DNA from 4 places in the Lactobacillus sp. 3B(2020) genome. Region 4 is predicted to be linked to each of the others. Evidence: predicted binding sites of a transcription regulator. Region 4 holds the regulator's gene; each other region holds the start of a gene.
The links. The regulator NrdR, encoded in region 4, represses ribonucleotide reductase genes. The targets are predictions, from matches to a motif close to ACACNATATATNGTGT.
Positions count from the first base shown of each region.

Region 1: nrdH (glutaredoxin-like protein NrdH) is a predicted target of NrdR. The motif match lies at 2,875-2,890, and genes of this name have one in related genera.
Region 2: nrdD (anaerobic ribonucleoside-triphosphate reductase) is a predicted target of NrdR. The motif match lies at 1,612-1,627, and genes of this name have one in related genera.
Region 3: pnuC (nicotinamide riboside transporter PnuC) is a predicted target of NrdR. The motif match lies at 1,150-1,165, and genes of this name have one in related genera.

Region 1 is NZ_CP047410.1:439,183-444,933, reverse strand. It holds gene secA (preprotein translocase subunit SecA) at 1-1,820, opposite strand, end outside; RNA gene ffs (signal recognition particle sRNA small type) at 2,092-2,178, opposite strand; gene tadA (tRNA adenosine(34) deaminase TadA) at 2,243-2,737, opposite strand; gene nrdH (glutaredoxin-like protein NrdH) at 2,993-3,217, shown strand; gene nrdE (class 1b ribonucleoside-diphosphate reductase subunit alpha) at 3,398-5,569, shown strand; gene nrdF (class 1b ribonucleoside-diphosphate reductase subunit beta) at 5,659-5,751, shown strand, end outside.
Region 2 is NZ_CP047410.1:669,921-675,671, forward strand. It holds gene GTO83_RS03240 (Dyp-type peroxidase) at 2-943, shown strand; gene nrdD (anaerobic ribonucleoside-triphosphate reductase) at 1,711-3,909, shown strand; gene nrdG (anaerobic ribonucleoside-triphosphate reductase activating protein) at 3,854-4,435, shown strand; gene GTO83_RS03255 (uracil-xanthine permease family protein) at 4,623-5,751, shown strand, end outside.
Region 3 is NZ_CP047410.1:2,107,187-2,112,937, forward strand. It holds gene GTO83_RS10400 (transporter substrate-binding domain-containing protein) at 1-25, opposite strand, end outside; gene GTO83_RS10405 (hypothetical protein) at 118-441, opposite strand; gene greA (transcription elongation factor GreA) at 516-992, shown strand; gene pnuC (nicotinamide riboside transporter PnuC) at 1,219-1,968, shown strand; gene GTO83_RS10420 (O-acetyl-ADP-ribose deacetylase) at 2,256-2,762, opposite strand; gene GTO83_RS10425 (M13 family metallopeptidase) at 2,768-4,663, opposite strand; gene GTO83_RS10430 (TetR/AcrR family transcriptional regulator) at 4,733-5,269, opposite strand; gene GTO83_RS10435 (glycosyltransferase) at 5,437-5,658, shown strand; gene GTO83_RS10440 (glycosyltransferase family 8 protein) at 5,651-5,751, shown strand, end outside.
Region 4 is NZ_CP047410.1:770,742-776,492, reverse strand. It holds gene dnaI (primosomal protein DnaI) at 1-301, opposite strand, end outside; gene GTO83_RS03750 (DnaD domain protein) at 316-1,689, opposite strand; gene nrdR (transcriptional regulator NrdR) at 1,682-2,164, opposite strand; gene coaE (dephospho-CoA kinase) at 2,219-2,812, opposite strand; gene mutM (bifunctional DNA-formamidopyrimidine glycosylase/DNA-(apurinic or apyrimidinic site) lyase) at 2,805-3,644, opposite strand; gene polA (DNA polymerase I) at 3,790-5,751, opposite strand, start outside.

The DNA.
Region 1 (5,751 bases), 330 kb from region 4:
TCCCGCATCACATCGTCATATTGCAAGACGTTCTTCCGGGAGTCGTAGTTGTTCCCTTCAACCCGTTTTTGCGCAGATTCAACTTGCCGAGTTAAGAAACGACTCTTGATCACCGCATCTTCACCTTCAACCTTCATCCGATCCAAGAAGGCCTTGATCCGATCACCACCGAACCGCTTCATTAAATCATCTTCAAGGGAAAGGTAGAACTGAGATAAACCAGGATCCCCTTGGCGACCAGAACGTCCCCGAAGTTGGTTATCAATCCGCCGGGATTCGTGGCGTTCCGTCCCAATAACGGCAAGACCGCCTAGTTCCTTAACACCAGGGCCAAGCTTAATATCAGTCCCCCGCCCAGCCATGTTGGTAGCAATTGTAACCGCCCCAACTTGACCAGCGTTCTTAACGATTTCTGCTTCCTTAGCGTGGTTCTTAGCATTCAAGACCACGTGAGGAATCTTTTCCTTATCCAACAAGTGGGAAAGATACTCCGAAGTTTCAACAGCAACCGTTCCGACAAGGACTGGTTGACCCTTTTCATGCAGCTTCTTAATCCGTCTTACCACGGCCGCGAACTTACTTTCCAAAGTTGGATAAAGCAGGTCTGGTTCATCCTTCCGCGCTACAGGCCGGTTAGTCGGAATGGTAATGGTTTCCATATTGTAAATTTCCCGAAATTCTTCCATTTCGGTTCGCGCCGTCCCGGTCATCCCAGCTAGCTTACTGTACATCCGGAAAAGGTTTTGGTAGGTAATATTGGCCATCGTCTTATTTTCTTCTTGAATTTCGACGTGTTCCTTAGCTTCAATTGCTTGGTGTAAACCATCAGAGAATCGCCGACCTTCCATTACCCGACCGGTAAAGGAATCAACGATCAAGACTTCACCATCGGAAACTACGTAGTCCTTGTCCTTAAGCATGATGTAGTTAGCCCGCAAGGCTTGATCCAAGTGGTGAGTTAAGGCGGTGTTATCAGGATCATAAAGGTTCTTTAAGTTAAAGTACTTTTCCGCTTTTTGGATCCCTTGGTCTGTCAAAGAAACGGTCTTGGATTCAAGGTCAATCTTGTAGTCGTCCTCGTTCTTTAATTTCTTTACAAACCGGTCAGTCTGTTGGTAAAGCTTTGAAGTCCCTGTCCCGGGACCAGAAATAATCAATGGCGTCCGGGCTTCATCGATTAAGATTGAGTCAACTTCATCAACGATGGCATAATTTAATCCCCGTTGAACTTGATCTTCTTGGTAAACCGCCATGTTATCACGAAGATAGTCAAATCCAATTTCACTGTTCGTGGAATACATGATGTCACACTTGTAGGCTTCCCGCTTCTCATCCGGCGTCTTTTCCGCACCGTTAACCCCGACAGAGCAACCTAACCAGTGATAAAGTTGTCCCATTTCTTCGGCGTCCCGTTGCGAAAGATATTCATTAACCGTAATAACGTGAACCCCTTTTCCACTTAGGGCATTTAAGTAAACCGGCATCGTAGCCGTTAAGGTCTTCCCTTCACCGGTTTTCATTTCGGCAATGTTCCCTTCATGGAGAACAATTCCCCCCATGATCTGCACGTGGAATGGGTAGAGACCTAAAACCCGTTTTGCTCCTTCACGGGCAACCGCGAAGGCTTCTGGTAAGATCTTGTCAAGGTCTTCTCCTTGTTCTTGCACACGCTTCTTAAATTCGGTTGTTTTAGCTTTTAATTGATCATCCGTTAGTTTCGCCATCTGATCGGCATAACTTTCAACCTTATTTGCGATTTTATTGATCCGCCGAAGTTCTCGCCGGTCACTTTCAATCCACTTTCTAAGTATGTTCGCCATTAATGCGTCCTGTCCTTCCCCAAATAAATTTGCCGGTGTAGGATTAAAATCCTAAAATACCCGGTATTTTTCCATTCTAATTTAAATTCACATTTTTAATTCTACCATGTTCAAGAAGTTTTTGAAAATGATTGCTTTCTTTCATAACGATGTTTTATTTATCTTAAGAAAATTAAAAAGAGGCTAAGAAGAAACACGAGTTTCTTCTTAGCCTCTTTTTTATCTCCGAATGTTACTCAGAAACGTCAGTCGAAAATCACGACCATTTCCTATGTACATAAAGCACAAGCCGGAGCATCCTTAGTGCTGCTACCTTCCGGTCCTGACACGATTCGCGAGTCCAACCTTGCTTTATGGCCTTACGGCACTTACTACTTTACCTTATCTATAGAAGAAATGCTAGTCAAAACTTAAATTATTTTTTAATTAGCGATTTCTTTTTGACGTTTACGCTCTGCTTTCCGCTTTTTCCGAATCATCCGAAAAAAATGACGGAGCATGTCACCACATTCAGTTGCCAAAACCCCACTTTTAACTTCAACTTGATGATTTAATCGCTCATCTTGAAGTAGATGATATAAAGAATCAACTGCTCCGGCTTTAGGATCAGGAGCCGCATAAATTACTCGCTTAATCCGTGAATTAATAATGGCCCCACTACACATAATGCAAGGCTCTAGTGTCACATAGAGATCGCAATCTTCAAGTCGCCAACTTCCCAAATTCTGACATGCCTCCATAATTGCAAGTACCTCGGCGTGATAAGTTGCGTCTTGAAATTTTTCACGCATATTATGGCCACGACCAATAATTTTTTCATCATGAACAACCACTGCTCCAATTGGAACCTCACCTAAAATTTCTGCTTGCTCTGCTTCTGCCATGGCGGCGCGCATATAATCGATTTCTGTCATCATTTTTAAATTTCACCCACTGTTTTTTATTCCGATTCAGTGTATAATGAATTTTCGTTGGGTGCCAACTTTAAATGACCTAAAATTCATTTTGAAAAAAATTTTGGCCCCTGTGAAAGCGAAATAAAAGCCGAATTAATACACCATATCTTGTATTTAGTTTTTATTTAACTACGAGATATGGTGTTTTTTGGATTGATTTTTCCCAAAAATCGGCTATACTTTAAAACATCAAATTCGTATTAGGGGGATTTAATTATGGTAACCGTTTTTTCAAAAAATAATTGCGTACAGTGCAAGATGACGAAGCGTTTCTTAGAACAGCACAACGTTAACTTCATAGAACACAACATTGATGAACAACCAGAATATATTAACTCATTAAAGGCTGAAGGTTTTAAGGCAACCCCAGTTGTTAAATTACCTGACGGTGTTGCTTTCACTGGTTTCCGGCCAGACATGCTTAAGAAGTTGGCTTTCTAGGGTCCCCCAGATAAATTGCTGGGGCGTGCCCCGGCAGCCCTACCATAGAGTAGTAGGCGCCTTTGCCTACGCTCTTTTTTGTGAGGTTTATCCTTAACTGGCCTCAAGGGGTGGAACTATCGAAACTTTATTCCACTTCTTTTCCTATATATATTATTAATAAATTGTACGGAGGAAAACATGGCACTTTCTGATATTGATATGACGCAAGTCAAGTACTTTGATTTAAATAATGAAATCAATTTGCCTAAGAATGGACAAATCCAATTAAATAAGGACAAAGAGGCCCTTGAAAACTTTCTAGAAGTTAACGTTTACCCCAACACCAAAAAATTTGGTTCCGTTGAAGAACGGTTAAACTGGTTGATTGATCACGACTATTTAGAAAAGGAATTCATTGAAAAGTACTCAATGACCTTCATCACTCGTTTGTATGACTACCTAAAAGGGATTAACTTCCATTTTCATTCCTTTATGGCGGCCTACAAGTTCTACGCCCAATATGCAATGCGGACAAACGATAAGGAGTACTACTTGGAAAACTACATTGACCGGGTAGCAATGAATGCTCTGTACTTAGCTGATGGGGATGAAGAGCTTGCCATGGATCTCGCTGACGAATTAATCCATCAACGCTACCAACCAGCTACCCCAACCTTCTTAAACGTTGGGCGGAAGCGCCGGGGAGAGTTTGTTTCCTGCTTTGAAATCCAAGCCACTGATAATATGAATACAATCGGCCGGACGATCAACTCTGCCCTCCAACTCTCTAAAATTGGTGGTGGAGTCGGCATTAACTTAACTAACCTCCGGGAAGCCGGCGCCCCAATCAAAAAAATTAAGGGTGCAGCCAGTGGCGTGGTACCAGTTATGAAATTATTGGAAGATGCTTTCTCATACTCCAATCAGCTTGGCCAACGGCAAGGAGCTGGTGTTGTTTACATTTCAGTTTTCCATCCTGATATTGTGGCATTTCTATCTGCCAAAAAAGAAAATGCGGATGAAAAAATTCGACTCAAGACCCTTTCCTTAGGGATTACGGTACCTGATAAGTTCTACGAATTAGTTGAAAAGGGTGAAAAAATGGCCCTCTTCAGCCCATATGATGTGGAACGAGTTTATGGTAAGCCATTCGCCTACGTTGATATCACCAAGGACTACGACAAATTAGTCGCTAATGATGAAATCACCAAAAAGTGGATTGATGCTCGGGAACTTGAAGACGAAATTTCAAAACTCCAACAAGAATCTGGTTACCCATACATTGTTAACATCGACACTGAAAACCGAAACAACCCCGTTAACGGGAAAATTATCATGAGTAACCTCTGTTCTGAAATTGCCCAAGTTCAAGCCCCTTCAGTTGTGGCTGATGATCAATCTTACGATATCTTAGGGACTGACGTTTCATGTAACCTTGGTTCCACCAACGTTGCTAACTTAATGGAAAGCCCCGACTTCGGACGGTCTGTCCGGGCAATGATGCGGGCATTGACCACAATCTCTGATGCGGAAAGTTTAACGGTGGTTCCTTCAATTCGGAAAGGAAATGACCTTTACCACTCAGTTGGACTCGGCGCAATGGGGCTTCACGGATTCTTAGCTAAGCACCATATCCAGTACGGGAGTCCAGTAGCAATTGAATTTACTAGTGTTTACTTTATGTTGCTAAACTACTGGACTTTGGTTGCTTCCAACGAATTGGCCCGCGAAAAGGGTGAAAGTTTCTACGAATTCGATAAGAGTACTTACGCTGATGGTTCATACTTTGACAAGTACCTCAACCAAGACTGGGGACCAAAGACACCTTTAGTAAAGCAGCTTTTTGATGGCTTCTTCATTCCTGGTCCCGATGACTGGGCAGCCTTGAAGGCCAAGGTTCAAAAAGATGGCCTTTACAATGCCTACCGGATGGCGGTTGCCCCAAATGGATCAACTTCTTACATTGGTGATTCGACTTCAAGCTTGCATCCAATCATCAATCGGATTGAAGAACGGCAAGAAAAGATGATTGGGAAGATCTACTACCCTGCCCCATATCTAAGCAACGACACCCTCCCATACTACAAGTCAGCATACGATACAGATATGCGGTCAGTTATTGATACCTATGCGGCGGCCCAAGAACACGTCGACCAATCCCTTTCAATGACCCTCTTCATGCGGTCAACCATTCCAGCAGGAATGTATGAATGGAAGAACGGGCGGACGGATAAAATGACTACCCGGGATCTAAACATCTTACGTCACTATGCTTACCAAAAAGGGATTAAGTCGATCTACTACATCCGGACCTTCACCGACGACAGTGGTGAAATTGGCGCTAACCAATGTGAATCCTGTGTAATTTAGGCGTTATTAATTAAAGTTTCACGATTAGCATGCTACAATTGAATAGTTATTTCTTAAATTTAAATTAAAAGGACCGAGGATAAATAAAAATGGCAATTGAAAACTATAAAGCAATCAATTGGAATCGGGTTTCCGATATGATTGATAAAGCAACTTGGGAAAAACTAACTGAACAATTCTGG
Region 2 (5,751 bases), 100 kb from region 4:
CATGACAATGGATCCAAATAAGGCTCAGGATGTATGGAAAGATGTTGGACAACATGTTCAATTTACGGTACTTGAATTAAATCGAAAGGACCAAGCTAAGGAGCGTGAAGTAATTTGTGAGTTTGCTGACCGTTATCAAGCAATTTTGCGTTCCTTACGGATTCGTGATGAAAAGGGCGATCTAAAGGGATCATTTGGTTTTAGTAGTGCTGCTTGGGACTACCTATTCCCTGGTTCAGCAAAACCAAAGGAATTGGAAACATACCAAACGGTTAAGGGGCCAAAGTATGAGATGCCAGCTTCTAAGGGTGATCTTTTCTTCCACATTCGGGCTAGTGACGAAGCTGTGGTATATGAAGCTATGAGTCAATTCCGGCGCTTCTTAAAAGATATTACGACAGTCGTTGATGAAACAAAGGGTTTCCGTTACTTTGAAGGTCGCGCAATTATCGGTTTTATTGATGGGACTGAAGCACCACAAATTGAAGATGCTGCCGACTACGCAATTATCGGGGATGAAGATCCGACCTTTGAAAATGGTTCATATGCCTTTGCACAAAAGTGGCGGCATAACATGGACTTCTGGAACCACTTGAAGACCGAAGAACAAGAAAAAGCTATTGGTCGGGAGAAGTTTAGTGACCTAGAACTTGATGACGAAGAAAAGTTCAAGAATGCTCACAACGTAACTTCTAAGGCAGAAATCGACGGTGAAGAACAAAAGATTGTCCGGATGAATGTACCATATTCTGATCCGGCTTCTGGAAATACTGGGACTTACTTCATTGGTTACTCTCGTCACTGGGCGGTAACCAAAATGATGTTACAAAATATGGTTGATCAAAGCGATTTCTTATTGACTTTCTCTGATATTTTGAGTGGTCAATTGTTCTTCATTCCTTCCCGGCCACTGCTTGACCAAATTGCCGAAGGGGAATTTTAATTCTTCCAATTAAACTAGCAGTAAAGCTAAGTAGAGGAGGGGAAAAATTCCTCGATGGCCAGATGGGATAAGAAGAACGAAAGTGGATTCATTAGAATCATGCTTGGCGCGAACCAGCCAACTTGTTTGGCGTTTGCAAGCCCATTCAGTTGCTGTTTTGACCGCCGTTTCTGAGTAACATACAGAGATGAATAGTCAAAAGAAAAGTTGGCGAAAATAAGCGTACACCAGACATTACCTAAATAAGAATAAAAAATCAGGAAAAGATGATATTAAAAAAGAGGGTTAATCCTCAACTAAGGACTGTGAGTCTTGATACCGATAACGGATGATACTTGAAAATGGCTAATCGGCATTTCAGGGTCTTATCCTTCCAAGCTACCATTACGATCTTATTCAGTTTTGGATAAGGTCGTTTTTTGTGTGGTCCGTGTAGTCACTCTTAAAACCTACAGATTAAAACATGATAAAAATTTCAGCTTAGAAAAATTATTTTTAGTTGTCCGTTAGTTTATCAATTGAGCAAATTGTGAAAATTGAGACCGGTTTAAATAAACTAATAAAAAATAAGAGTCATTGATAAAGATAAGTTACCACTTGCTTAATTAATATATCAAATGATATTTGATTATTTTGAAATTAGGATAGTTTACAAACTATTAGTTCATACACAACATATAGTGCTTTTGAAGTCAAGAGTTTCTATATATTGTCATTTTGGCTACTATGGAAACTGTTAATTATCGATTGAAGTGAGGACTAAGAAAATGCAAACAGATCTTGAAACCTTAAAAACTGTTCAAGTTGAAAAGCGTGATCAGACCGTGACGCCCTTTTACCCCTACAAAATTAACTGGGTGCTTGATCAGCTTCATGCGAACAAAACGGTTAAAAATGCAGTAGTTACCAACCTAATTAAGAAATTTTCAGGCCAAAAACTTATCCAAACCAAGCAAATTGCCGCCGAGATCAAAGCCACTTTAATTACAAATGATCAACCCGCTTTGGCTAAAATTTATAGTGATTATCGGCGACGCGATGAAGAAAATTTTGCCAAGGCAACCGACCCTCAAGTAAAACTAAAAGCGCTTTTTGGGAAAAATGATCGGGTTGTCCATGAAAATGCCAATAAGGATTCAAAGGTTTTTAATACTCAACGCGACCTTGAAGCTGGCGTTGTCAGTCGAGCACTGGGGTTAAAAATGTTGCCCGAAGTGGTGGCTAAGGCCCATTTACGGGGAGATCTCCATTGGCATGATCTTGACTACTCACCTGTTACGCCGGAAACAAATTGTTGCTTAATTGATTTTGATGAGATGCTAGCTCATGGATTTAAGATCGGAAATGCTTGGGTTGATTCACCGAAATCAATTCAAACGGCGACTGCTCAAATGTCGCAAATCATTGCGAACGTGGCTTCGTTGCAATATGGTGGGTGCTCAGCTAACCGGATTGATCAGCTTCTGGAACCATATGCAAAAATAAATTATCAAAAGCATTTACGGGATGCCAAAGAGTGGGTGGCACCTGATAAGCAAATCGCTTATGCACGCCGGAAAACGCAAAAGGACATTTATGATGCCATGCAAGCCTTAGAGTACGAAATTAATACTTTATACTCATCCCAAGGTCAGACGCCATTTACCACAATTAACTTTGGTTTGGGAACTTCTTGGATTGCCCGCGCAATTCAAAAAGCAATTTTACAAATTCGGATTAAAGGACTGGGGAAAGAACACCGAACGGCAATTTTTCCAAAACTAATTTTTACTTTGAAACGAGGATTAAACCTTAATCCTGGAGATCCTAATTATGATATTAAGCAGTTGGCGTTAGAATGCTCAACGAAACGGATGTATCCAGATTTGTTGATGTATGATCAGATTATCAAGATTACCGGAAGTTTTAAGACCCCGATGGGCTGTCGGAGTTTTTTACAGGGGTGGCATGATCCTGCAAACGGGAAAGAAGTTAACTCTGGACGGATGAATTTAGGGGTAGTTTCCTTAAATTTACCCCGGATTGCCCTAGAAGCTAAAGGTGACCAAAAACTATTTTGGGAAATTCTTGATGAACGACTTAATTTAGCAAAGATTGCTTTGGATTACCGGATTAAGCGGACCAAGGAAGCAAAACCAGAAAATGCGCCCCTTCTATATATGTATGGAGCATTTGGGAAACGCCTAAAACCAACGGACAGTGTTGATGAAGTTTTTAAAAATAGTCGGGCAACGGTTTCCCTTGGCTACATTGGGTTATATGAAGTTGGGGCTAGCTTCTATGGCCCAAGTTGGGAGCAAAACGAAGCGGCTCATCAATTTGTAGTTAAAATTGTTAAACAGATGGCAGCGGCTTGTCACCAATGGGAAGCTGAAGAAGGATATCATTTTAGTCTTTACTCAACCCCAGCTGAGTCGTTAACCGATACTTTCTGCCAAGCCGATATTAAACGGTTTGGTCGCATTTCAGATGTGACAGATAAAGAATACTATACCAATAGTTTCCATTATGATGTTCGTAAGCACCCAACCCCGTTTGAAAAGCTAAGTTTTGAAGAAGCTTTTCCTAAATATGCAGCGGGGGGGTTTATTCACTATTGCGAATATCCAAATTTGCGTCAAAATCCAAAAGCACTCGAAGCAGTTTGGGACTGGGCTTATGACCATGTTGGTTATTTAGGAACGAATACAGCGATTGATCAATGTTTTAAGTGTGGCTTTAAGGGTGAATTTAAAGCCACTGCTAGGGGATTCGAGTGTCCCCAATGTGGCAACCATGATCCAGCAACTTGTGATGTGGTCAAACGAACTTGTGGTTATTTAGGTAATCCGCAACAGCGACCAATGGTTCATGGCCGTCACGAAGAAATTATTCACCGGGCAAAAAATATGACAGAAGGGATGGTAAAACATGCCGCAAACTTTGAGAAAGCCAAACAATCCGAAGCCGAAAGAATGGTGCGCTGACCAACTTTCACAACAATATATTGCAGACTACAAGCCATTTAATTTTGTTGATGGCGAAGGGATCAGATGTAGTTTATATGTCTCGGGTTGCCCCTTCCATTGTCCAGGTTGTTATAACGTGGCGGCACAGAATTTTCATTACGGTCAGCCATATACACAAGAACTCGAAGATCAAATCATTACTGACCTTAGTCAATCCTACGTTCAAGGTTTAACCTTGCTTGGTGGCGAACCATTTTTGAATACCCAGGTTTGTCTACAGTTAGTTAAACGCGTTCGTAAAGAATTTGGGCACCAAAAAGATATCTGGTCGTGGACAGGTTACACTTGGGAAGAACTCCAAAAGGAAACAGCAGATAAGTTAGCATTGCTAAAACAACTAGATATTTTAGTTGATGGGCGCTTTTTATTGGCTCAAAAGGATTTAACCTTACAATTCCGTGGAAGTGCCAACCAACGGATTATTGATGTTCCAGCCTCACTAAAAAGTGGTCAAGTTACAATCTGGAAGAATTTAGTTCGTTAATAAGTAAAGTGTTTTAATCCCGAACAATAGTAATGTTCGGGATTTTTTATTTGAAATAGTGTTTACAATTGCTAAAGTTCGTGATAACATTCAAAACATGAAAAGCCGAATGTTCGGTAGTCTATGTAGTTGAATGTAGGCGATTAAGCGATCGGCAAGAGAGAGAAAAGGTTTTGTGGAGGTAAAAATGGATTCACGAGTAGAGAGCGGATTAATGATTGGTCCTGATGATAAGGTGCCAACTAGCGAAGCGACATTATTGGGATTACAACATGTGCTAGCGATGGATGTGTATGTGCCACCAATTATTTTAGCGGGGATGCTCTCCATGGGAGCAATTGATTCCCAGGGATTATTACAGGGAACTTTCCTAGCAGCTGGGATTGGGACAATCTTACAAACGGTCTTCTTTATGAAGATGCCAATGTCTCAAGGGCCATCTTTTGTTCCGCTGGGTGCAGCTGCGGGGATTGCTTTAGCCGGTGGTGGACTCAAAGGGGATGGAATGGCAACCTTAATTGGGGCGTTAATTGTTGGGGCAATCCTAATGGTTTTACTTGGTTTAAGTGGTACCTTCCAGAAGATTATCAATAAGTTAGTACCAGCTGTGGTCGGGGGAACGATTATCACTTGTGTGGGATTATCATTGATTCCATCAGCCTTAAATGACAATATTTTTGAGGCAAACGGTAATATTTACCAAAATATGGAATTAGCTTCGGCGACGGCTTTGACTTTATTGATTTGTGTTGGAATTAGTATTCGCTTTCCAAAAGTCCAAAAGATTTTCCGGACCGGTTCAATCGTCATTGCGCTTTTGGTTGGTACCTTATTAAGTGCTACTATGGGTCGGTTTGATTGGCAATCGGTAGCGAAGGCAACTTGGTTTGGTCTTCCTCAACGGACGATTTTTCATTGGGGAGTTCACTTTAATTTAACCGCTATTTTAACGTTTATCATTATTTATGCAATTATTACGACGGAAACGACGGGGACTTGGTTTGCAATGGGGGCAGTTACAAATCATGAAATTACACCAAAACAATGGAATCGCGGGATTATTGGTGAAGGTTTGTCTTGTTTAGTGGCTGCCCTTTCTGGGGCAACGCCAGTAACGGGTTACTCCACAAATGCCGGTGTAGTTTCAATTACTGGGGTTGCTTCCAAACGGGTTTTTGTTGCTGCTGGAATTTGGTTTATTATTCTTGGCTTCTTCTCAAAGTTATCGGCATTTTTAGCTGCTGTCCCAGCTCCCGTGATCGGTGGGGTTTTTGCTATTATTACGGTTACGATCATGTTGAATGGTTTGAATGTTA
Region 3 (5,751 bases), 810 kb from region 4:
CCAAGCGTTTCATCCATTTTTTCATCGGGAAAATCCTCCTTTATTTTTAAAAAACTTACAAATAATAAGTTAATTCTAACGAAAGCCTTAAGAAAGGTCAAGCAAAGGAGCTAAATTTTATCGTCCCCGCACGATTTTTCCAACCGCCTCCTCTAAGCGATCAATCACCGCATCAGCATCCGTTTGGAAATCCGTTACCCAGTCTTTTTCTGGCGTAACTTGGCCTTCCTTTTCACCCATAAAGTCATAGACGACTAATGTTTGGCCTTCAAGCTTAACATCATCATAGTGGCCTTCTAAAGCTTCATCCATAAAGGCCTGAAGAATTTCCTTTACCGCATCTTCAATTACTTTTTGAACACTCAATTGTTCACCACGAACTTGGTGTTGGGCAATCTTCATTGCGACTTCTTCCATGTTTTCTGGTACTTCAACACTCATGATTTTCTCCCTTCCACTTGTTTTTCGCCTTCCATCTTACCATAATTATGGTGAAAACAAATTGAGGTGAAAAAATGACAGAAATTTATTTTCAGAAAATGACCCCAGACGGATATCACGAAATTGAAGCCCAAATTGAAACCCTAAAGCAAAAACGCCCAACGCTAATTGCTCGCCTAAAAGCCGCTCGCGCTTTAGGCGATCTTTCGGAAAATACAGAATATAGTAGTGCTAAACGGGACTTACGTCACTTGGAAAGTCGCCTTCGCTATCTTGATAAACAACTCAAATATGCGCAGATTATCAATCCTCGAAAAGACGAAAAAATTGATCTCGGTAGCTTCGTAACAATTGAGTTTTTAGATGATCATAGTCAAACCGAATACCAATTAGTTGGCCGCCAAGAAGCAAATCTCCAAGCTAACAAGCTCGCTTTTGATTCACCACTTGGTAATGCAATTAGTCATCAACAAGCAGGCGCAATCGTTACCGTTCCTGCCCCTGATGGTAATTATCAAGTTAAGATTCTTAGCATTCGATTAGCTAACTAAGAAGACTAAATTAATCATAAAACTTTTTCAAATTTAAAAGAAAAGGATTTCATTAAAACTAAGGAAGTAACTTCAACAACATATCATTCGATTAATTAACATAAATCCGCTTGTTTTCTAAGCTTAAACTGCTATACTAGTTTTCGTTGTCTTTCAGACACAATATCTTGTATTTAACTCGTTTAAAACACAAGATCTAGAAAAGAGACGAAGAGGATGATGACGAATGACAAATTATATTAACTTCCTAACCCACCAATTAAAAGGTTGGCCCAAGCAGAACTACTATCTATTTTACTTTAGTCTTGGATGCCAATTAATGACCTTAGTTAACGCGCCCATCACTTGGGTGACTGTAATTACTTTTATTGGAACTACCCTTGGTGTTCTATGCGTATTAGCCATCAACGCTGCTAAGTCCGTTAATGGTTGGCTTGGAATTTTATCTGCAATCTGTTTTATCATCGCAGGTTTAAATGCTAAAAACTACCTTAGCATTCTTGAACAACTTGCCTATGTCATTACTCTGGATATTCCAGTCCTTCTTTCTGCTAACTGGAATGTCAATATGGCGGCCAAGATCCGCCACTTTACTGTCAAAAGTTGGACAATTGCAATTCTGGCAACTATTGCGGTTTACCTAGTATCAGGAAGCCTGATTGGCCGTTTTACTGATGATCCCCGGCCGTGGATTGACGCCATTAGTTTCTCAATTAGTTTAACTGCCGGCGTAATTTGTTTCCTTCGGTTTAACAACCAATACTTCTGGTGGTTAGCTTCAGGGCTTGCCCAATTAGTACTCTGGTTTGTTTCATTTCGACAGGGATCCGCAACCCTAGCAATGGCAATTAATAGCTCTATTTACCTAATTAATGATGTTTTAGCCTTTACCATTTCACCGTGGTACAACGAAAAAGAACGACAACGCGTAACCGCTCAAGAAAGTGCTTATGCCAAATCAATTGGCTTAGAATAGTGATGTTTCATGTGAAACAAAAAAGGCCGGGGAGAAACTGAAGTTTCTTCCCGGCCTTTTTGTCATCTCCGAAGGTTACTTAGCAACCACGGTCAAAGCAGTAGCTGAATGGCCGTTGCTTCCCTAGCGGTCGCACCCTTGCATGGGCTCACAAACGCCAAACCAGTTGGCTGGTTCGCTCTAAAACACGGCCTTAACGGATAAGGGCGAACGAAAGGACGATTCTAATGGATCAACCTTCGTTCTGCTTATCCCAACCAGGCTTCAAGGAGCTTTTTCCATTCTCTTTACTTTCTCTTCATAGCACCTAAGTATGCTTGATAGGTTTGTAAATCGAAACAAACCATTGTTACTTCGAGTTGTGGGTACCGCTCTAATACCGCTTTGATCGTTTTCACTGCAACCTTAGCCGCTTCTTCTAGGGGATAAGCATAGACACCCGTACTAATTGAAGGAAAAGCGACCGTTTGGCAACCATTTTTGATTGCTAATTTCAAACTGTTCCGATATGAATTAGCTAGTAAAATTGCTTCATTATGGTTACCACCCTGCCAAATTGGCCCAGGTGTATGAATAATGTAGTGAGCTGGTAGTTCAAAGCCCGGCGTAATCCGTGCTTCTCCAGTCGGGCAACCATGAAAACGAGCACAAGCAACGTTTAATGCTGGGCCAGCTGCCCGGTGAATAGCGCCATCGACGCCACCGCCTCCCAGTAAGGTTGTATTCGCCGCATTAACAATTGCATCAACTTTTTCCTTGGTAATATCGCCAAGTTTAACCGTAAACTTAGCCATGATGATCACCAAATATTAACTCGTTTTTCTGGTGCCAAGTACATCGGGTCACTTGGTTGGATATCGAAGGCTTCATAAAAATCAGCTAGATTCTTAACTTGCACATTTGCCCGTAACTTCTGGGGTGCATGAACATCAATCGAGAGCAACAATTGTTGATATTCTTTCCGAGCCTTCGTCCGCCAAATCCGAGCCCAGTTAATAAAGAAAGCCTGGGCATCAAAACCTGCTTCTTTTTTAGCGGCACTTAGGGCACAACTCAAGCCGCCAGCGTCAGCAATATTTTCGGAAACCGTCAACTTCCCATTTACTTTTTGACCAGCAAACGGTAAACCATCAAACTCATCAATCATCGCTTGCGCTAATTGTTTAAAATGGGCCGCATCTTCTTTGGTCCACCAGTTATTCAAATTCCCGTACTCGTCAAACAAGGAACCATTGTTATCAAAAGCATGGGAAATTTCGTGAGCAATTACGGCTCCAATCCCCCCATAATTTTGACTACTACTTTGTTTCAAACTATAGAAAGGTGCTTGAAGAACAGCGGCCGGGAAAACAATAATATTCTTAAATGGATGGAAATAAGCATTGACCGTGGCTGGGCTCATTTCCCACTTCATCCGATCAACCGGCTTACCAAAATGGGCAAATTGATCCTTAGCAACAACTTTACTCATACCAACTAAATTTTCCAATAAAGGTTTAGCTGGGTTGACTTTTAGTTGATCATAAATTGCCGGAATCTTATCTGGGTAACCGACTTGAACCCCCAAATGTTCAAGCTTCGTAATTGCTTTTTGCCGGGTAGCTGGGCTCAGCCAATCATTTTTCTGTAAACGTTCCTCATAAACGGTAATCATTTGGTGAACCATGTGTTCAACGTCAGCCTTAGCCTCAGCGCCAAAGTATTTATGAGCATAATAACCACCGACTACTTGACTAAAGATCCCATTCGTAAGACGATAAGCATACTTTTGTTGGTTTGGTGCTTCTTTATTTCCAGAAAGTGCCCGACCGTATTCACCGGCAAGAATCCGGAAGTCATCACTTAAGAAACCAGCTTCCCCCGTTACCCGGTTAACCACAAGCCAAGCCTTAAATTCGGCAAAATGGCCGGTCAAAATATCGTTTAAAGCTTCATAATAAGCTGGTTCGGTAACAATAATTTGGCTTGGCTTTGTACCTACTAAGCTTGTAATCACTTGTCCTAATTCCAGTTGATCAGTATGGGCGACAAAGTCAGCAAAGCTTTGCGGATTGTACATCTTACTGTAGTCTGCTGTCTCTTCACTACTCTTAACATGAGGGACAATTAAAGCATCAAAAGCAACTGCTTTTTCAATCAGTTCTGTAGCCTTTGCTTCTTGGTAACCGAGCTTCACCAATAATTTCAAAACCATTTGTTTCCAAAGAGCTAATAATTGTGGTCCCTGAGGATTATCTTTAGCATAGTAGGTTTTATCTGGCAAAATCAATCCCGGTGCACCCGCAAAAAGTGCATTTACCGTTGCATTTTTCATATTGGCATCAACATCAAAGCTAACCGGTGAAGCGTCACCTTCAAGTACCCAGTTAACAAGGTGTTCCTGTACATTTTGATAGTTTTGTAGGTTTTCAAGTTCTCCTAACCGCGCTTTCAAAGGAGCCGTTCCTTCTTTTTCTCGCCGCGCAAAATCCTTCGTTAAGGTATAAAATTTAACTGCTTCTGCTAGCTTAGCATCAGTTGGCATTTTCTTTTCCATTTGGTCTAAATCGGCCATTAAGGTTTCTTCAATCTCATCAACCAAATCATTGAAGCCACCGGTTGCGGGCTTATCAGCTGGAATCTTAGCTTGTGCTACCCAATCACCGTTTACTGCTTCATATAAGTCTTGACTAACAGCCGTTAAATCTATACTCATTATTTCCGCCCCATTCTAAATAAAATTGTAATCTCATTATAGTCAAGTTTTCATGTGAAATAAAATCATCTATCTCAGAACCTTATTAAGGGCCGCTCGAAGATGTTTGACTTCAGTTTCCGTTGGTAATCGATTATGTTCAAAGCAATAGGTAAAGATTTCAATAAAAACATTGCTAAGAACATTAATTTCTAGTGATGAAAATTCTCCATCAATGTCCAATAAAGCTTGTGACATTAGTAATTGTAATCGTTCACGAAAATTAGCTTGTGCAGATCGAATTTTCAGGAGCGCCAAAACTTGTTCACGATCAACCAACATTTCCTTAACAACAGCACTTTGGAAAAGTAAGATAACCGATTTTTGTTGTCGCAAATACTTGAGTCGTTCCCGAGAAATGGCTTCAAATTTTGTTAGTGTTTCATCAGCTAATCGGCGTGCTAAATCATACTTATCCTCGTAGTAATTATAAAAAGTCTGGCGATTAATCATTGCTCTTTTAGCGATTTCAGTCACAGTTTCCGTCAGAAAGCCATGTTGATTAACTAGCATCACAAAAGCATCAACAATTGCCTTTTTTGTCCTCTGCGTCCGTAAATCAGCCATACCTCTTCCCTCCAATTTTCCTCCAATTTATAAGTTATCGTCAATGTGAACGACAGCTTGTCCTTGCTTGTCATTTATCGATCGGCATTACCATTTTTGTCGTCCTTTTTAATAATTTAATTTTATATAATTAAATTATAAATAATCGTTTTGAAGGAGATATTACCATGAATAACATTAGCTTACCAATTGTTCCAATTTTCTACGCTACCGATGATAATTATGCCCACTATTTGATTGTATCACTCACTTCGTTAATTAATCACGCTAATCCAAATGACCACTATCATGTTCATATTTTATACCAAAAGCTTAGTCCCAATAATCAGCAATTACTTCGTCAATTGACTCGCCCTAACTTAACGATCTATCTAGATTCCAATGCGTAAACGGTTGCAATTCATTGAGCGTGAACACCTTCCTTTACGCGGTGATTATGAAACCCTTACCATCTACTATCGCCTTTTCATTCCGGAAATGTT
Region 4 (5,751 bases):
CGCGGAGTTGTTCAGTTGGAACATAAACAACATCAATTTGCCCAGCCGATATCGCTAACCGCGGAACATATCCAGGGGCGACACTTGCCTTGCCTTGTTTAACCAAGTCCCGGTCATGAACAAATTCGTATAACTTAGAGCTCCCTCGGTTAATGCTTTCTTGGTCAAGTTCATCTTGATGATTCCGAAGGAAGGATTGGACTTCCGGATCGGCAAAGACTGCTTTCATAATTTTACGATATGCCTCATCCCCACCTTGAGGGCTAATGATCCCATCCATCGTTTGATTAACTGATTCCATTTAAATCCCTCCTTTTAGTTGTGCTTATGATGTTTCTTCATATCAGCGAGCATTTTTTTCATTTCGGCAACCCGTTTAGGATCAACTTCGCCCCCTTTTTTTCCTTTAGTTGGATGGTCAGACTTCTTCGCCCATTCTGGTAGCTCTTCTTTGATCCGCGGTCGTTTATTACTGTAATTAGATGAATGGCGATTTTGTCGTTGATCAAAACGTTCTCGTTGTTTTTCCTGATGACTTTGTGCTTGCCGTAAAGCCTGAGCAGCTGAATTAATTCCTTTGGATTGCCAAGACGAAGCAATTGAAATTGCTAGGTTAGCAACCAGATTATCCATTCCTTGATCAACTAACAAATACCAAGTTAAAACATTCAATACGCTTCCTGGTAAGTTACTATTACGCCCAATTTCCATTAAAACTCGTTGCTCAGCCGGGGTGACAAACCCCCCTTTTTGTTCTTTAATTTGCTTAAGGAATGGAATCGGAGCCAATCGATCAGCTAGTTGAACCAGTTCGCGCATTGGTTGAGAAAAACCGGTTACGTCCTCATTGTCACTGACAACTTGAAGTTTGGTTTGAACTGGCTGACTAGCACGCTGGACCTCATTTTTAAAAGTTAATTTTCTAAAAGTATTAGTTGCAAGATCCGTTGCCCGGGCAGCCAAGTTAGCCAACTGAAGCTCATCAAAACCATATAACCGGTGCTCTGCCAAAATTAACTTTTGCGCCTCCCGTAATTGATCCTCTGGAACACCCAGACTGTCCGCTTGACGAAGGAAAAAATTAAAATCGAAATTCTCAGTTGGCACCGATAAAGAAGGCGTCTGATCAGTCGGCAATGATTGTCGCGCCTTAGTTATTGCCTGGTCATCTTTAGCTTGCGTACTTGGATCCGGTTTAAAAACAGTAAAGAAACTTTTCGTAACTTGTTTTAGTTGGCTAGGATCAAAAAAATTCTCCTTTGCCCGTTGAACCAAGTGATTAAATTCATTTGCCCCGACTTGTTGCAATAATAAAACAGATAACAAATCATCGTTAATTAATTCAACTGGGGTTAGTGGTGGTTGAACCTCAAAAACGAGGGTTACTCCTAATTCATCGCTTAATTGGTAAGTTTTTATCAACCCCAAACCTTCTAAGCGGTCAAGAGCCCGCGAAAAGGCAGGTAAACCAATGTTTAAACGAACTAGCAAAGTACTGACCAGTTGTCGTTTTGTTAAGACCGGGTTTGGTTTAACTAAGTCACTTAAAGCTAAAAAAAGCCCTAATGCATCAGCGCCAAGCAGGGGCTGATAGAAGGGCAAAAAAGATGTTTGCAAAAGCCCAACAAACTTCGGATTGGCACTAACTAAGTATCCCGTTTTAGGAGTTATCGGGGCACGTTCAATCATCATTGGTCTCCGTTTGATGATGTTGTTTATCCATGACCGATTTAAGTTCATTCATAAAGGTATCAACATCTTTAAATTGCCGATAAACGCTAGCAAAACGAATATAAGCGATCTGATCAACCTCTTGTAACTCATTCATCACAAATTCGCCAATCACCTGGCTTGAAACCTCATTTTCTCCAAGCCGCCGGACCCGGGATTCAACATTTGAAGCAATATCAGTTAATTTTTCCATACTAACGGGTCGCTTTTCTGCTGAACGTACTAAGCCATTCAAAACTTTTTGCCGGCTAAATTCTTGGCGGGTTCCATCCTTTTTAATTACCAAAAGTGGGGTCTCTTCATATCGTTCAAAGGTAGTAAAGCGAAAGCCGCAATTCATGCATTCGCGGCGCCGCCGGATAAAAGTCCCATCTTCGCTCGGACGACTGTCAACAACTCGCGAGCCGTTATGATGACAATGTGGACAAATCATCACTAACCTCCTAATTATTCCTTAACTCAATAGGTTCATTTTATTATAGCATTATTAAAGCCACTTAAACAGCCAATTATCAACTTGCAAGTAGGTATTCATTATCGATCCTTCATTATCGATCACCACATTCGCTAGCTCTTGTTTCTGCTCGAGCGGCCATTGGGCATTAATCCGAGCTTGTGCCGTTGCCTTATTATAATGATTGCGCGCCATTAATCGTTTTAATTGAGTTGCCGGCTTAACAGCAACAACCATTACGGCATCACACATGGTCTCGTATCCCCCTTCGAATAAGAGTGGAATATCTAAAACCACTAATTTCACTTGATTGGCCCTGGCCTTTTTTAAATCCACACAAAACTCTTGGTGAATAATTGGCCCTAAAGCTTGATTTAGCTTTGTTTCTGCTTGCGCATCGCCAAAGACCATTTCCCCCAATTTGGCTCGTAGCAAAGTCCCATCCGAAGCTAAAATTTGGGAACCAAAAGCCGCTACCAACCGCTTTAGGCCCAGTTGATGGGGTTCCACTACCCGGCGGGCAATTAAGTCACCATCAATAATTACCGCTCCTTTTTGCGCAAGATATTTTGACACCGTTGATTTACCGGTTGCAATCCCCCCAGTTAAGCCTAAAACCTTAGTCATCGGCTTTTACCAATGGTTGACAACGGGGACAGAAAGTCGTTCCTCGTTGGGCAACCTTAATCTTAACGAGCTTAGTTCCACACCGGTGGCATTTTTCACCGCCTCGGCCATAAACATCCAATTCATTTTGGAATTTTCCAGCATCCCCAAAAGCATTCTTAAAAGAGTGGACTGTTGTTCCATGATGTTCGGTTGCCCGGGCTAATTCATGAATGATGTTTTCACGTAACTTAGCAATTTTCGCTTCTGATACTTGGTTTGTGGGTTCTTCGGGATTGATCTGAGTTTCCCACAGGACTTCATCTGCATAAATATTTCCGAGACCGGCTACATGGGCTTGATTGAGTAAGAAAGGTTTAATCTTACTATGGGACTTTTTCATAATCTTTACTAAATAATCAAGTTTAAGATCTTCTTCAGTTGGTTCGGGACCAATCTTTGCCAAGCCGCCATACTGCATTTCTGTTCCGGTTTTAACCAAATGCATCCGTCCGAACTTACGGGTATCCCGATAGCCTAAATCAGTACCATCAGTAAAATGAAATAACACGTGAACATGCTTATCAATTGCAGTCCCCGTTTTTTGGTTAAAATAACTTCCTTCCATTCGCAAGTGCGAGATCATTGTTAAGTCATTTGAAAAACGAAAAAGTAAGTACTTTCCGCGCCGATCAATTCGTTCAATTGTTTGTCCAATCAAAGCTTCTTTAAAATTTTCAACTGAATTTTCAATCATTTTTGGATAATATATATCAATCCCGTTAACTTGCCGTCCCGCAGCAATCCGCATTAACCCCCGCCGAACAGTTTCTACTTCTGGTAATTCTGGCACAATCTCCGCCTACCTTTTGATTTATTTATATTTATTATAGTTAAAATTAGTCTTAGTTCTCAAGTATCTGGGCTGAAACTAAAAAGAGAATGGAAAAGTCCACCATACAAGGCTATGACTTTCCCATCCTCTAAACTTTTATTCACTAATCTAACTTTTTAAGATCATACCAAGTATCGCCCACCTTTTTCTCAACTTTCAAAGGTACTGCGAGCTCCATTGCTGAATCCATTACCTTTGGAACCAATTCAGCCAAGACTGGAATTTCTTCTTCTGGGGCTTCAAAGACCAATTCGTCGTGAATTTGTAGCAACATCTTAGCTTTAAGATGCTGTTTTGCCAACTCTTTTGGCATCTTAATCATCGCGATTTTAATGATATCAGCAGCACTACCCTGAATCGGCGTATTCATCGCCGTCCTTTCAGCAAAAGAACGTATATTAAAGCTCTTGGCATTAATATCTGGTAAATAACGCCGCCGGTGAGTAATTGTTTCAACATAGCCTTGTTTACGCGCAACTTCAACAATTTCCTTAACATATTTTGCTACGCCCGGAAATTCTTCAAAGTAAGCTTCAATAAAATCATGGGCTTGTTTCCGAGAAACGTGGATGTTTTGGGCTAATCCAAAATCAGAGATTCCGTAGACAATTCCAAAATTAACCGCCTTAGCTTGGCGCCGCATATTTGGGTCAACTTTTTCTCCTGGCAATAGGTGGAAAATCCGTCGAGCCGTGGCCGCATGAATATCTTCCCCATTAATAAAATCTTGTTGTAGGTTATGATCACCTGTTACATGGGCTAAGACCCGTAATTCCACTTGCGAGTAATCGGCAGAGAAAATCTTCCATCCTGGTTGACTAGGAACAAAAGCTTTCCGAATGCGCTTCCCTTCTTCAAGGCGTACTGGAATATTTTGGAGGTTTGGATCAACTGAAGAAAGTCGCCCAGTTGCCGTTAATGTTTGTAAATACCGGGTATGAATCTTACTGTCAGGATGAATAACCTTCAAAAGCCCAGTAATATAAGTTGACTGAAGTTTTGCGATTTGCCGATATTCCAGAATTTTTTCAATGATGGGGTGTTTACCTATTAATTTCTCTAAGACCGCTACCGAGGTCGAATAACCCGTCTTGGTTTTTTTGATTGGACGGAGTTTTAATTCATCAAATAAAATTACTCCTAGTTGTTTCGTCGAATTAATATTGAATTCTTGACCTGCATCTTGGTAAATTTCACTTTCAAGTTCGTTAAGACGCTCAACAAGTTTACTTCCCATTTCCTCAAGGGTCTTTGCATTAACCTTAATCCCTTGCATTTCCATGGATGCCAAGACGCGACTTAACGGCCGTTCAATTTCTTCATATAGTGGCCATTGCTCATTTACTTGAAGTTGATCAATTAACGGCTGACGAAGATTTTCAACTGCTTGAACTTTGGCGACTAAGTGCCGTAAGAATACTTGGTCATCTTCTGGAAGTTGCCGTTTTACCCCTTTGCCATACAAGTCTTCATCAGTGAGAATTTTCTGATAATCATGAGTGTGGGCAAGCTCTCCAACGTCATTAGCATTTAAAGTTGGATTCAATAGATAAGAAGCAAGTAATAAGTCAAAATCAATCCCGCTTAGCTCAATTTTTTGCCGATGTAACATTACAATTTGAGCTTTAGCATTAAACAGATCTTTTTTAACATGGTTATTTTCCAATAAGTCTTTAATTGGTCCCGTTGTTAATAAACTAGCATCCCGACTTGCGTACCATTGATCCCCATTACCAATCGCAAACCCTTTAATGGTCGCTAAATGATAGTTAGCTTCGGATTGTTCGATATGAATCGCCACCCGATCACCTAACTTAGCTAATGCCGATAGGTTTTCCTTAGTTAACACTTGAAATTTAACTTCGTCTTCTCCAGTTTGGGCAGGTAATTCTTCATCCCCAGTCCCCATTTTAGCCAAGAAGGATTTGAAATTTAGTTCTTGATATAAAGCAACTAAGGCATCCGTTTGTGGACCTTGATAAATTACATCAGCTAGTGAAATTGCGATTGGCGCATCTCGACGAATCCGAGCTAGATCTTGACATTGGTAAGCAATTGCTTTTTC